DNA from 2 places in the Williamsia sp. R60 genome. Region 2 is predicted to be linked to the other one. Evidence: predicted binding sites of a transcription regulator. Region 2 holds the regulator's gene; the other holds the start of a gene.
What was found. Region 2 encodes LexA, which represses DNA repair genes until DNA is damaged. Its sites were predicted from a motif close to CGAACANNTGTTCG; they were not measured.
Positions count from the first base shown of each region.

Region 1: ACVWY6_RS14305 (DUF222 domain-containing protein) is a predicted target of LexA. The motif match lies at 2,859-2,872, and genes of this name have one in related genera.

Region 1 is NZ_JBSSGR010000003.1:208,868-216,302, forward strand. Features, by position in the region: gene ACVWY6_RS14285 (hypothetical protein) at 1-180, opposite strand, end outside; gene ACVWY6_RS14290 (VOC family protein) at 242-601, shown strand; gene ACVWY6_RS14295 (winged helix-turn-helix transcriptional regulator) at 658-1,134, shown strand; gene nadB (L-aspartate oxidase) at 1,153-2,691, shown strand; gene ACVWY6_RS14305 (DUF222 domain-containing protein) at 2,989-4,203, shown strand; gene ACVWY6_RS14310 (TDT family transporter) at 4,345-5,457, opposite strand; gene ACVWY6_RS14315 (LysR family transcriptional regulator) at 5,541-6,449, shown strand; gene ACVWY6_RS14320 (hypothetical protein) at 6,511-6,936, shown strand; gene ACVWY6_RS14325 (alpha/beta fold hydrolase) at 6,950-7,435, shown strand, end outside.
Region 2 is NZ_JBSSGR010000004.1:271,253-278,687, forward strand. Features, by position in the region: gene dapF (diaminopimelate epimerase) at 1-299, shown strand, start outside; gene hflX (GTPase HflX) at 345-1,781, shown strand; gene ACVWY6_RS20210 (acyl-CoA dehydrogenase family protein) at 1,868-3,010, shown strand; gene lexA (transcriptional repressor LexA) at 3,116-3,835, opposite strand; gene ACVWY6_RS20220 (LysM peptidoglycan-binding domain-containing protein) at 4,058-4,582, shown strand; gene nrdR (transcriptional regulator NrdR) at 4,678-5,127, shown strand; gene hrpA (ATP-dependent RNA helicase HrpA) at 5,159-7,435, opposite strand, start outside.

The DNA of each region.
Region 1 (7,435 bases), on a different contig from region 2:
CACCCAGGTCCGCCGCGCATCGGGCGGCTCGGATCCCCCGTCACTGCCGTGCGTCCCGTCGTGACCGAGCCCCAGGCGGCATCGTTGAACCCAGCCGTTCTCCGGCGCGTGCGCAAACGCTTCATACGTGTCGGAGGCAGCGATTACCGTGGACCAGCACAGGTCGAATTCGGTCGCCACCGCTACATCTTGGCCTCATCGCGATGCGGTGGCGAGTCCGACACACGAGTTGGGAGTTTTGATGATCGGTTTCGTTAATGCCATTGCCCTCGACGGACCAGATCCGGTCGGGCTCGCGCAGTTCTACCAGCAAGTTCTCGGTGGCGAGCTGGATACAAGCGATCCCGAATGGGTCACGCTGGATTGCGGTTTGGGTAAAGCGAAACTGACATTTCAACCATCAACCAGCTATGTACCCCCGAAGTTCCCCGACCCCAACGGCAGTCAGCAGTTCCATCTCGACATCCAGGTCGACGACTTCGAGTCGGCCGAACCACAGATACTCGACCTCGGAGCGCGCAAGGTCGAGGGTCAGGAACATCCCGGTTTCCGGGTGTACCTCGACCCGGTGGGTCACCCGTTCTGCCTTGTCCTGGAGTAACCGAGGCTTCCTTCTGACTGCTGTCTGACGAAGTCAGGCCGCGTATAGTTGCTGCCATGGTTGCAGTTCTCGACGAGAAGTTGGCCGACCTCGATCGGTGGACACCGGGCGACCGGTGCTCGATAGTCCGCGCCCTCGAGGTGGTCGGGACCAGGACTGCATTGCTGATCATGCGCGAGGCCATGTACGGCACGACTCGTTTCGACGGATTCGCGCGGCGGGTCGGAGTCAGCGACGCAGTCGCATCCGCGCGACTCAAAGCACTTGTCGAAGCAGGTCTGCTGGAGAAGTCGCCGTATCAGGAACCTGGTCAACGCACGCGTTACGAGTACCGGCTCACCGAGATGGGCACCGACCTGGTTCCCGTGCTGTTCGGACTCATGCAGTGGGGAGACAAGTATTTCCAGCCCAAGGGCAAGCCGCTGCAGCTGCAATCCAACGTGACGGGTGAGCCCGTGCACGTGGGACTGACCACGCCTGACGGCACCGAGGTCCCCCTCGACGACTTGCGGATATCGCTGGTCAAACGCTGACGGATAGACTCCTCAGCCATGGTTGCCGACGCTGCGCTGCGTGCTGATCTCGTGGTGGTCGGTGCGGGTGTCGCGGGCCTGACCGCGGCCGTTCGAGCCGCCGAATCAGGGCTCGCGGTGATCGTTCTCAACAAGGGCAGCGGCTGGCGTCCCGACGATCCGGCACCCAACACCGCCACCTACTTCGCGCAGGGTGGCATCGCCGTGGTGGAGCCCAGCAACGCGGAGGACTCGGTCGCACTGCACACCCGCGACACCGTGGTCGCGGGTGCCGGTCTCACCGACCCTGTAGCCACAGAGTCCATCCTCTCGGAGGGCCACGCCGCGGTCTCGGCCTTGGTCAGCTGGGGCGCGCACTTCGACATCGGGGACGACGGGCGCTTCCTGCGGACACGAGAAGGTGGACACAGCGTTCGTCGGATCATTCACGCCGGCGGCGACGCCACCGGAGCGCAGGTGCAACGGTCCCTGGCGGTGCGCGCGCTCGCCCAACCCACCATCACCGTGCTCGACGAATCGTATGCCCAGCAGATCCTGCAGGACCAGCACGGCACAGCGGTCGGGGTGCGCGTCGGACGCTCCGGTGGCTCCTTCCGAGACATTTTGGCGCCCACGGTGATTCTCGCGACCGGCGGGGTCGGGCACCTCTATGCGGCCACCACCAACCCCCTCGGTTCGACGGGTGACGGCATCGCCCTGGCGCACAAGGTTGGTGCGGCGGTCTCGGACATGGAGTTCATCCAATTCCATCCCACGATGCTGTACCGCCCCGGTCAGCGCGGCAGGCGCACACTCATCACCGAGGCCCTACGCGGCGAGGGCGCAAAACTCGTTGACAGCGAAGGCAATTCGGTCACCGAAGGCGTACACCCCCTCGGCGATCTCGCTCCGCGCGACGTGGTCGCCAATGCCGTCGGTGCCGCCATGGCGCGCACCGGCCACCGCTGCGTCTACCTCGACGCCCGTCACATCGCGGACTTCGGCCGCCGCTTCCCCACGGTCACCGCCGGTGTCGCAGCAATCGGCATCGACCCCACCACCGACCTCATCCCGGTGGTGCCCGGCGCTCATTATCTCTGTGGAGGTGTTGTCACCGATACCGAGGGCGCCACCACCGTTCCTGGGTTGTTTGCCGCAGGCGAAGTCGCCCGGACAGGCCTGCATGGTGCAAATCGTTTGGCGTCCAACAGTTTGCTCGAAGGACTGGTGATGGGACTGCGGGTCGCGCGGGCAGCCGCCGGCCGAGCCGGACACCCAGACGCTTCGCGACCGGACGTCGCGACCGAGCTCGACGCACCTGTCGCCCCACGTCGAGACCTCCAGGACCGAATGTCCGCGAGCGCGGCCCTATCTCGCGACCATTCAGGGCTGATGGCTCTCGCCGACCACCTCGACGCGGTGCCGCGTCGGCCACTGCTGGATGGTGCCGACCACGAAGATGCTGCCCTGACCGCCACCGCACGATTGGTGGTCGCCGGCGCTTTGGCCCGAAAAGAGTCGCGGGGTTGCCATCACCGGGTGGACTACCCCGAGGCCTCTGCGCCCATCGCGGGTTGACACACGCGACCCGCCGATTGCCAGGTGGATGTACAGCGCTTTGGCTCCTCAGACTGTTCATAAAGGCTCTCCTGCTTCAGTTTTCGTAGATGCTCATCGTCTTCCCGCCTTTGACGTTCTCGCCTGTGCGCGGGTTCCCGGCCGGTTTCATCTGAACATATGACTATCGAATGTGTGTTCGAGTATCTAGACTGATTCCAAGCTGATCGTCCGCAAGACCTGACTCTGAGATACGTGTGACTACGCCACCATTGTGATCGGCTGTCCCAATGTTGTTGTCTTGGAGGGGGTGTGGTGATGGCTGTTCTCGATGTGGTTGATGAGGTCATCGGGGTGGAGTTTCCGGATGATCCGGCCGGGGTGGTGGCGGTGGTGAAAGATCTGATCACCCTGCGTAATGCTGTGGATGCGCGGTTGGCGGCCGGTGCGGCGATCATCGACCGCCTGGGTGTGGCCAAACGGATGGGTTCGACAACCTCGAAGGTGGTGCAGGCCAACGGTGCCGCCCCAGCGGTGGCGGCACGATGGCTACGGATCGGGACCGGCCTGGCGGGGTTGGAGCGTACAGCCGGATACTTTCGGGACGGGTTCCTCTCCGCTGAGCACGTCGACGCAATTGTTCGGGGCATCAGTCATGTGCGCGGCCGCATGGTGGGTGTGATGAGCGACGACTTCCGGTGTGAGGTCGAGCGGAAACTCGTGGCTCATGCGATCTCTGGTGCACCCCCCGCCGAGATCGGCCGGATTGCCCGGGCGATAGGTAACGAGGTCGCCGGGGAGTCGGGTGGGGTGCCGGCCGCCGAAGACGTTTCGTTGAACACTCTGGACTACGTCATCACTGACGATGGCCGGCTATCGGGCAGGTTTGATGTTGATGCGGTGACCGCAGAGAAGATGATGTCCGCGCTGGACGTGTGGTCCAGGCCGCGACCTGAACCGGACGGGAGCGCCGATGCTCGCACACCGACGCAACGACGCGCTGACGCCCTGCACCAACTGCTTGATTGTGGCGGTGGTGGGCAGGGTTTGGTGTCGGCGCCGAGAACGGAAGTGGCCGTCACGGTTCCGGCGGATCACCCCGACCGGGCCGTGTTGCGGTGGATGGGTCCGGTCACCGAAGCGGTAGCGGCAGCAGCTGCGTGTGATGCAGTGATCACCTCGATCACCCTCGACGGGCAGCAGGTGCCGATCGACCTGAGTCCACCCAAGCGTTTGTTCACCGGGCCAGTGCGCAAAGCAATCCTGATCCGCGATACCTGCTGCATCAAATGCGGGGCACCAGCAACCTGGTCAGACTGCCACCACATCGTGCACTGGGCCGACGGCGGACCCACCACCCTCGCGAATGGGTGTCTGTTGTGCCGGACGTGCCATCGGGCCGTGCATCACACCGACTGGGACATCGTCATGGGCGCCGACGGACATCCCTGGCTCATCCCGCCCGCCGACATCGACCCCACCCGACAACCACTACCGGCCTACAACCGCCGAACCCTCACCCACGCAGCCTGACTCAGGCTGCCTGACTCACGCGAACCAGCACCGCACCGCGAAACACCGCACCCGACACATCGCCGGGACCGCGGACGCACCCTGACAACTCCATAGTGTGAAACCGCGTTCAGGGGCTGTCGCCTGCCCGACTGGCACAGGTCAGGCGACAGCCCTACCAACACGGGCCGGCTCAGGAGCACGATCAGGGCCACATGCGTTGGCGACTTCGAGACGTGAAAAGTGCTGTCGCTGAATGGTTGTTCTTCGCAGGTAGACCGAACTCCATCCCGCCACCACAACCCACGTGATCAGCAGTAGCGCGAACAACGCTGCAGCAATGACGCGCAAGGGTGTCGACCCCACCGCAACGGCAAGTGATGCCAAACCGGTCACGCACGTGCCGATCGGAAAGGTGAAGCTCCACCAGGTGGGCGTGAAGGTCAGTCCCCGTCGGACGTTGTGCACGGTGATCAGCGCCGCGAGGACAAAGACGAACCCTGCAAACCCCGACATGACCAATCCGTAGCCGATACCGAAGACGCGCAGACCGTTTGCGATCGAGGCCTGCTCGCCGTCGAACACGAGGTGGGCACTCGACCCGAGTAACACTGCGGCTGCTATGGATTGGCCGATCATCCCGAGCATGATCCATACCGTCGGTGCAACCTGCACAGACGGCAGTCCGCGATGGATGAGACGCGAATAGACCATCGTCATCGTCAAGAACCCGACAATCAACGTCAGCCCGAACAGCGCGTAACACGTTGCGAGAAGTCCTGATCGGATGTCGCCGGGCGGCAGGTGCGGGAGGAGCAACGGGCCGGTGGCTGCCGACACCATCGGCGGAACCACCGGCATCAACCAACTCGGCATGGCACCGTCCGCCGAACTCTGCGTACCGGTGATGGTCCGAAATGGAACCCACACGGTTGTGAACACGCCCGCGGCGGTACCCACCGCCCACAACGCACCGCCGACCCACACTGCGGCTGAGTCACCGACGAACTGCGGTCCGAGCTCGACCGTCCCGGCCCCGACCGTGAGCAAGGCCATGGCTGGGGCGCCGTAGAAGTGAGCCATACCGGGGTCCGCGGCGTGATCGGCAGGCCCCTTGCCGAGGAACAGGCACGACGCGACCACCAGGCCGGCCAGCGCGATCACCCAGAAAGAGGTGGTGAGAACTCCCATCGCCGGCCAGGCCGAGTGCAACGCCACACCCGACGTGGCCACGATGCCCGTGCCCATCACTGCAGAGAACCAGTTCGGCGTCATGGATTCATGGTCACCTCGTCTCGTCGAGACAGGTAGAGGGCTTGTTGTTGTCCGGGTACAAGTCAGGCTTGTAGCCTCGACAGATGGTGTTGCCCGCTCGAGTCCCCGACCTCTCCGCCCTCGACGTTGTCGTGTCAGTGGCACGGCAAGGCAGTATGAGCGCCGCCGCCCGCGAACAGAACCTCAGCCAGCAGGCAATCAGCGCACGCGTCCATGCCGTGGAACGCGAACTGGGTGTGGTGCTCTTCCGCAGGTCGCCGTCGGGCACCGAGCTGACGCCCGAAGGCGTCGCAGTCCTGGAGTGGGCATCGGGTCTGCTCGACGCGGCGGAACGGTTCTCGGCCGGAATCGACTCGTTGCTGGGCAGCAAGCGCGCCACGGTCACGGTCGCGGCCTCGATGACGGTTGCCGAGATTCTGATTCCGTCCTGGGCCCTGGCCCTCCGGCGCCTTCACCCCGAGACACGGATACGGGTGCAGCCGATGAACTCCGCCGATGTCATCCGGGATGTGTTGGCAGGATCCGTCGACGTGGGGTTTGTCGAAGGGCCACACACCGATTCGCATCTGGATCACCGGGCTGTCGCGCACGACGAGCTGGTGGTGGTCACCCGGCCGGATCATCCCTGGGCGCGAGCCGGCCGCGCGATCTCTCCTGCCGAATTGATGCGCACCCCGCTGGTTCAACGTGAACACGGTTCGGGCACGCGAGTCACCTTCGAGGCGGCGCTCGGTGAGGCCGCGGATCCGTTGCTCGAGCTGACGTCGGTAGCTGCTGTCAAGGCCGCGGTCCTCAGTTCCGACGCACCGGGCGTGCTGTCCAGTCTGTCCGTCGCGCCCGAGCTGGCGGACGGCAAGTTGGTCCGCATCGAGGTGTCCGGCGTCGCAATGCCTCGGGTGTTGCGCGCAGTATGGGATCGAAATCGCGGGTTGCACGGGCCAGCAAGGGATTTGGTCGACCTCGCGATCACCCGGTCTTCCGCTTCGCCCTGACTGAGGTGCCGTCGGGCAATACCATCGGCTGAGGCAGTGGATGCTGCCGAAAGGAGCCATCATGAAGTTCAAAGTTCGCCACATCCCCACCCGGGTCGCCACCGGCGCATTCATCCTCAGTTCGGGTCTGGCCAAGCGACAGGCCGACGAGGAAACCGCCACACAGCTCCACGGCCTCACCGCCGGGACATACCCACTGGCAACCAAGCTCAGCCCACCTGCGTTCATTCGGTTTGTCTCGACCGGCGAGATCGCACTCGGAGCAGCGTTGTTGCTCCCCATCGTCCCCACCGCCGTTGCGGGCGCGGGTCTAACCGCCTTCTCGGCGAGTCTCCTCGGCCTCTACCTGAACACCCCCGGCATGCGGGAACCAGGCACCCTGGCCCCCACCCAGCAGGGCACCGCGCTTGCCAAGGATGTCTGGATGCTGGGCATCGGTGTGGGACTGATGGTTGACGCTCTCGGCGAGAAGGTGCGGTCGAAATAACGGCGGCCTGCCGGTGAGCGGCCCGCCTGCATCCATCCACACCACCGCGATCGGGGACGCCGAACTCGCCTGGACAGAGTCGGGCCACGCCTCCAGGTCAGGCCGGACCGCCATCTGGGCGCATGGGCTGACGTCCAGCGCCACCGCCCAGGAGATCGTCGGCATGTTCGATTGGTCGCCGGTCACCCGCGATCACCGGCTGATCCGGTACGACGCCCGCGGCCACGGCCGATCGACGGGCGGTGCCGATCCGGAGCAGTACACCTGGCCGAACCTCGGCCGTGACCTGCTCGGCCTCCTCGACTCGGTGAGCCCCGACGAGCCGGTCGCCGGGATCGGCTCGTCCATGGGGACAGCCACGCTGCTGTGGGCGGCGGTCGCCGAACCACACCGGTTCCACCACCTCGTGTTGACCACCCCACCGACCGCCGGACAGGTCCGGGCCGCACACGTTGTCGCCTACCGGGCAGGCGCCGACCTCATCGAACGCAGCGGGCTG
Region 2 (7,435 bases):
CAGTCTTTCCCCATGGTGTGAACATCGAGCTGATCACCGCACCGTTGTCGGCAGGCGCTGCGGACGCCGAGATCACGATGCGGGTCCATGAACGCGGAGTCGGTGAAACCCGCAGCTGCGGTACCGGAGTCGTCGCCGCCGGCGCCGCTGCTCTGCGGTTCATGGGAAGGTCCGAGGGGACGGTACTCGTCAACGTTCCCGGGGGTCAGATCACGGTGACGGTCGATGACGAGAACACAACGCTGCGCGGCCCGTCGGTACTCGTCGGCGCCGGAGTGCTCAACGAGGGATGGCTCTAAAATCGGTATGCACCACACCTACCCGAGTGTCACCATGGTGATCTCATGACCGAAAACAACAAGGCCGGCAACGATCAGCGCGACGCGCCGACGATCGGCGAACTCCAGCTCGACGAACGCAGTTCGCTGCAGCGCGTCGCCGGATTGTCCACAGAGCTCACCGACGTCACCGAGGTCGAGTACCGCCAGCTACGACTCGAACGGGTTGTCCTGGTCGGGGTCTGGACGCAGGGCAGCACCACTGCGCAGGCCAATTCGAGTCTCGCCGAACTCAAGGCCCTCGCCGAGACGGCTGGGTCGGAAGTTCTCGAAGGTCTCATCCAGCGTCGTGAAAAGCCCGACCCGGCAACCTATATCGGGTCCGGCAAAGCTCACGAGCTGCGTGAGATCGTCTTGGCCACCGGCGCCGACACCGTCATCTGCGATGGCGAGCTGACCCCTGCTCAGCTGACCGCTCTGGAAAAAGTGGTCAAGGTCAAGGTTGTCGATCGAACTGCGCTGATCCTCGACATCTTCGCCCAGCACGCGACGTCGCGAGAAGGCAAGGCGCAGGTCGCGCTGGCACAGATGGAGTACATGCTCCCGCGGCTTCGTGGCTGGGGTGAATCCATGTCCCGGCAGGCGGGTGGCCGTGCCGGCAGCAATGGCGGCGTCGGACTGCGCGGACCCGGTGAGACGAAGATCGAGACCGACCGCCGACGGATCCGCGAACGCACAGCGAAACTGCGGCGCGAGATCCGCGAGATGAAGACGTCACGAACCACCAAGCGCGCCAAGCGAAAGCAGGCTGCCGCGTCAGCGGTGACCATCGTCGGGTACACGAACGCCGGCAAATCGAGTTTGATCAACGCGTTGACCGGATCGGGCGTGCTGGTCCAGAACGCCTTGTTCGCAACCCTCGATCCGACAACCCGTCAGATGTCCCTCGAGGATGGCCGTGAACTGGTCATCACCGACACCGTCGGATTTGTCCGGCATCTGCCCACCCAGCTGGTCGAGGCCTTCCGTTCGACCCTCGAGGAAGTCGCCGACGCCGATCTGCTCCTGCACATCGTTGATGGTTCGGACCCGGTTCCGACCGACCAGATCATGGCGGTGCGGAAGGTGATCGAATCCGTGCTCGAGGAGGAGAATGCAACAGCTCCGCCCGAACTGCTCGTGATCAACAAGATTGATGCCGCCGACCCGCTGGTACTGGCGCAGCTCAAAGGGCTGTTCTCGACAGCTGTGTTCATCTCGGCGGCCACCGGCGAGGGCATCGACGTACTCCTCGATCGCATCCGGGAGTCGGTGGCCAGGAACGACGTGCACGTCAGTGTCCGGGTGCCGTATGAGCGTGGCGACCTCGTGTCCCGGATCCATGCCGAGGGTGACGTATTGACCGAACGTCACGAGGCGGACGGGACTGCGATCACCGCCACGGTGCCTGCCGCGCTGTCGCGCCAGCTGGCATCTCTGGCCATTCCCGAGTCAGCCGAATAGCCCTCCGAACTGCAGCTTTGGGCCAGATGTAGAATCCGGTTACAGTTGGATATCCAACCAATGCCACCTGTAATGGAGACCTGACGATGGAACGCACCCTTTTCGAGCCCGAGCACCTTCTCTTCCGCGATTCGTACCGGAGCTTCCTCGAACAGCACGTGGCGCCGAACCACGAACGCTGGGAAGAGCAGAACCTGGTGGACCGGGATGTCTGGGTCGAAGCAGGCAAGAACGGATTCCTCGCGGTGGAGGCGCCCGAGGAGTTCGGCGGCGGGGGAGTCGACGACTTCCGTTACAACACCATCATCGACGAAGAGACCGTCCGCGGCGGCTACAGCGGTATCGGCTTCGCGCTGCACAACGACGTGGTGGCGCCGTACCTGCTCGACCTCTGCAATGACGAGCAGAAGGCACGCTGGCTGCCCGGCTTCGTCTCCGGTGAGCTGATCACCGCGATCGCGATGACCGAGCCCGGCACCGGGTCCGATCTCCAGGGCATCAAGACCAACGCCAAGAAAGACGGCGACAACTGGGTGCTGAACGGTTCCAAGACGTTCATCACCAACGGCATCAACGCGGACCTCGTCATCGTGGTGGCCCGCACCGACCCCGAGGCCGGTGCGAAGGGGTTCAGCCTGCTGGTGGTCGAGCGCGGTATGGAGGGATTCGAACGCGGCCGCAATCTCGACAAGGTCGGGATGAAGGCGCAGGACACCGCCGAGCTGAGCTTCGACAACGTCAAGGTGCCCGCCGAGAACCTCCTGGGCGAGGAGGGCATGGGCTTCATCTACCTGATGCAGAACCTCCCGCGCGAGCGCCTGTCGATCGCTGTTGTGGCGGCCGGTGCCATGGAGTCGGTTCTCGAGACGACAATCCAGTACACGAAGGACCGCAAGGCATTTGGCCGCCCGATCGGTAGCTTCCAGAACTCGCGGTTCCTGCTCGCCGAACTGGCGACGTCCACCGCTACCACCCGTGTGTTCGTCGATCGGTGTATCGAACTGCTGAACGAGAAGAAGCTCACCGTTCCGGACGCGGCGATGGCGAAGTACTACGCCACCGAGAACCAGGTCCACCTCATCGATCGTTGCCTGCAACTGCACGGCGGCTACGGCTACATGCGTGAGTACTCGGTGGCCAAGGCCTTCCTCGATTCACGCGTGCAGACCATCTACGGCGGCACCACCGAGATCATGAAGGAAGTCATCGGCCGAAGCCTCGGGGTCTGAGTACGTTTCATAACTACGCGAAGTGGGGTGCACCGGAAGGTGCACCCCACTCGTGTCTGCGTAGTACCCGCGTTTGTTCGGTTGCCGAGGATGTTGCCGGACGCCTCAGAGGCGCCGCATCACCGTGACGACTTTGCCCAACACAACGGCGTTGTCGCCGGGGATGGGGTCGAACACCGGGTTGTGCGGCATCAGCCACACCGCATCCTTGGTGCGTTTGAACGTCTTGACGGTCGCCTCCCCGTCGATCATGGCCGCAACGATGTCGCCGTTGTCTGCGACATTCTGCTGCCTGACGACCACCCAGTCGCCGTCACAGATGGCGGCATCGATCATTGACTCGCCGACCACCCGCAGGAGGAACAAAGATCCTTCACCGACAAGCTCTTTCGGTAGCGGGAACACGTCTTCGACGGCTTCCTCGGCCAGGATCGGCCCGCCGGCCGCGATGCGGCCGAGGACCGGAACGAACGTCGGTGTCGGCAGGGATTCGTCGGGTACCTGGACCTGGCCGGCCGCCGTGGCCGGATTGAGGTCGGTGTCCTGGATGTTGACCGCCCGGGGACGGTTGTTCTCGCGCTGGAGGAATCCTTTGCGCTCGAGGGTGCGGAGCTGATGAGCGACCGACGACGTGGAGGTGAGGCCGACGGCATCACCGATCTCGCGGATTGACGGGGGATAGCCGCGTTCGCGGACCGACGCCCGGATCACCTCCAGTACGGCTTTCTGGCGCGGGGTCAGCGACCCCTCGGCCAGCGGTTCGGAAGTGACCACCGTCGCGGCCGCCGCGTCCGGCGGCGTCCGGGTGTCTGTCGTATCGGCCATCAGGTCCTCCAGTTCGTACGGTGTCCGGCCAAGGTGTCGTAGCTGTCGAGAGAAGAAAACGCACACGTTGTTCGTTGGATTATGGGGATCACGCTAATGCAATCTGTCACAACTCTCAAACATTTGTTCGATTGGGCGTGGCGTGTGTCGGACCCCCGTGATACAACTCGAACATTCGTTCAATCGAACGAGTGATCGAACTGTTGACCCGAGGATCGAACAATGACTGCAGCCACCACCATCAGCCGCCCGGCCGCTGAGCGGCCCCGTCGCCGGCTCGCCCGAGTCGGTGGGCCCGTCGCCTCCGATCAGTACACCCGCACGGCGCGAGCGCGTGTCGACAGTACTCGCCGGCCGGCCGACCGCAGGCTCGCCGCAGACCGCCGTGTTGTGGTGGGCTGCTCCGAGCCTGGCAGTTACGCACCGTCGGCTGCCGTCGTCGAGCGCGATGTGTATTTCCGCCGACGTGCCTGGGCCGGGGCCGCCGTGGTCGGAATCGGCCTGATGATGCTCGTGTTGTTCCTCATGTTCTTCGGCCGGGTTGTCGAGAGCGGTGCCGCTCCGGCGAACACCGGGACGGCGGTCGTCCACGTGCAGTCAGGAGAATCGTTGGGCGACATCGCCTCTCGAATCGCTCCCGAGATGCCGACCGAAGCGGTGGTGGAGAAGATCATGGACCTCAACGCGATGAGCAATTCAGCGTTGTCGCCCGGGCAATCCCTGGTGACGCCGATCTACGCGCGGTAGCTGCAGTGCTGGGGCAAGCAATCGGCCGGGCGGTATCCTCTACAACAGAGTGTCCGGTCATTCCGACGGGGCCGCTGACGTCCGAGGAACCCTGCATGCACTGCCCGTTTTGCAAGAACGAGGACACGCGGGTCGTCGACTCACGGGTGGCCGACGAGGGCCAGGCGATTCGTCGTCGGCGGGCCTGCTCGCAATGCGGACGGCGGTTCACCACGGTGGAGAGCGCAGTCCTTGCGGTCGTCAAACGCAACGGCGTCACCGAACCCTTCAGTCGCGAGAAGGTGATGAGGGGCGTGAGGCGCGCCTGCCAGGGCCGTGCGGTCGACGATGACCGGCTGCACCTGCTCGCGCAGCAGGTCGAAGAGGCCGTCCGCGCCTCAGGATCGGCCGAAGTTCCCAGCAACGAAGTGGGCCTGGCGATCCTGGGCCCGTTACGGGATCTCGACGAGGTCGCTTACCTTCGCTTTGCGTCGGTGTATCGCTCGTTCGACTCAGTCGAAGACTTCCAGAAAGAGATCGACGATCTGCGAGCGGCCAAACCCTGACCGCCTTTCGTCCGGCAGTGGTGCCGCCGGATCAGCGCAGTTCCCGGATGGCCTTGATCGCCCGTTTCTCCGACACGGGATACGCAGTACGCAGGTGCTGTGCGAACAATCCGACTCTCAGTTCTTCGACGATCCATCCAGCTTGCTCGTTGACTGCGTCCCGGCGACCGGGCGGCACGTGTCGCAGGTGATCAGTCCACGCCGACACCACCCGGTCGATGGCCGCCATCGCCTGGGCATCGCGAGCGGCGCCTGCCGGGAGCTGTTCGAGCCTCGACCTCGCAGCATCGAGGTAGCGGGGGATCTCCGCGAGGTGTTCGTCGCGTGTCGCAGAGACGAATCCGTCGAACAGCAGCTCGTCCAGCTGGTCCCGCACGTCGTCGGCGGCGATCGATCTGCCGGCCGCGGTAATCGCCGTTCGTAGGGGCGCCACGCGGGTCAGGATCGTCGCCACCCTGCGTAGTTTCTCCGTTGCCCTCCCGGTTGCCTGGCGGGCCACATTTTCCCGAAGTGCAGCGAATTCGCTTGGCGTCCAGACATTCGGCGGGTTGGGTACAAGGTCCACCACGGCAGCCCGAACGCAATCGGCCAGAAGAGCAGCGGTGTCCGGGTAGGGGCTCTGGCTGAGGGCGAGTCGCTCCGCGGTGCTCAGAGTCGAAGTCACCGACGGTCGTAGTGGCGGAACGCTGGAGACGATCATCTCGACAACAGCGTCGTACATGTTCGCAGCCTGCTCGGCCTGGGTGGGCACGGCGACCACCGTGAAACCACTGCCCCGGCGGGTCAGGGCGGGATAGCTTGTGATGTCTTGGCCGGCAACAGAACTGCGCAATGTGCGGCTGATGTCTCCGAAGGTGTCCGCGGTCCACGTGGTGGCCACAGGTCGGGATGCGGTGCCGGCCTCACTCTCCAGAGCCGCGCGAGATCTACCGGCCAGTCGATCCTGCAGTTCGCGCAGCGACTTGGAACGTCCGAGAACTTCGCCGTCGGTGGTGACGGCGGTGAAGGTCATCCGCAGGTGGTCGGGGAGTGCGGCCAGTCGTAGATCTGACGCTGCGACGTCAACACCTGTGCGCACACGGATCTCGGCGGCCACCGCCTCGGTGACAGGTTTGCTCCTCGGTGTCACCGACTCCAGTATTCGCGCGGCCAGGTCGGGGGCCGGTCCCACTTGCCGCCGTAGGGATTTCGGCAGGGTGCGGATCAGCTCGGTGATCAGCTCCAAGCGCATGCCGGGGACCAGCCAGTCGAACCCAGAGGGCCGGGCACGCACGAGCAGCGACAACGGGATGAGCACACTCACGCCGTCATCGACGGTGCCGGGCTCGAACCGGTATCTCAAGGCATAACTCGTGTCTCCCTGACGCCAGTGGTCGGGAAAACCGGCCGGGTCGGTGGCGGCAGTGTCGGCCACGAGGTCGGCGGGATCCAGATCCAGCAAGGTGGGGTCAGCTTTGCGTGCGGTCTTCCACCACGTGTCGAAGTGTCTGCCCGACACCACTTCTCCGCCGATGTGTCGGTCGTAGAAGGCGAAGAGCTGGTCGTCGTCGACGATGACGTCGGTGCGCCTCACCCGATGCACCGACTCCTCTGCGTCCTCGAGCAACGCGCGATTGCGGTGGAAGAACGGGTGTTGTGTACGCCAGTCACCCTCCACGAGCGCGTGGCGGATGAACAACTCGCGGGCAACCGCGGGATCGATCGAGCCGTAGTTCACCCGTCGTTTGGTGACCAGCGGGACGCCGTAGAGGGTGACCCGCTCGTAGGCCATGGCCGCTGAGTGTTTCCCGGACCAATGAGGCTCGCTGTATTGACGTTTGACGAGGTGCTCGGCCAGGCGCTCGGCCCATTCCGGTTCTATGCGGGCGGCGGTACGCGCCCAGAGCCGAGAGGTCTCCACGATCTCGGCCGCCATCACGAACCGTGGTGGTTTCGACGAGAGATGAGATCCGGGAAAGATCATGAACTTCGTGCCGCGAGCGCCCAGGAACTCCTTGGCGTCCCCCTCGCGGACGCCGATCTGGCTGAGTAGACCGGACAGGATGGATTGATGAATCGATGCCGCCGATGGCGATTCATGGTCGGGTGCGGTCACCGTCGCAGGAACCGACCACCCGAGGTCCTTGGCGATCCGGACCAGCTGCGCGTGCAGGTCTCGCCATTCGCGGATTCGCAAGCTGTGCAGATACTCTCGACCGCACCGCTTCCGGAACTGGTTCGACGACAACTCCGAGCGGAGTTCATCCAGGTAGGTCCACAGATTCAGCAGGGTCAGGAACTCAGACCCCGGAGCAGCGAAGCGTGCATG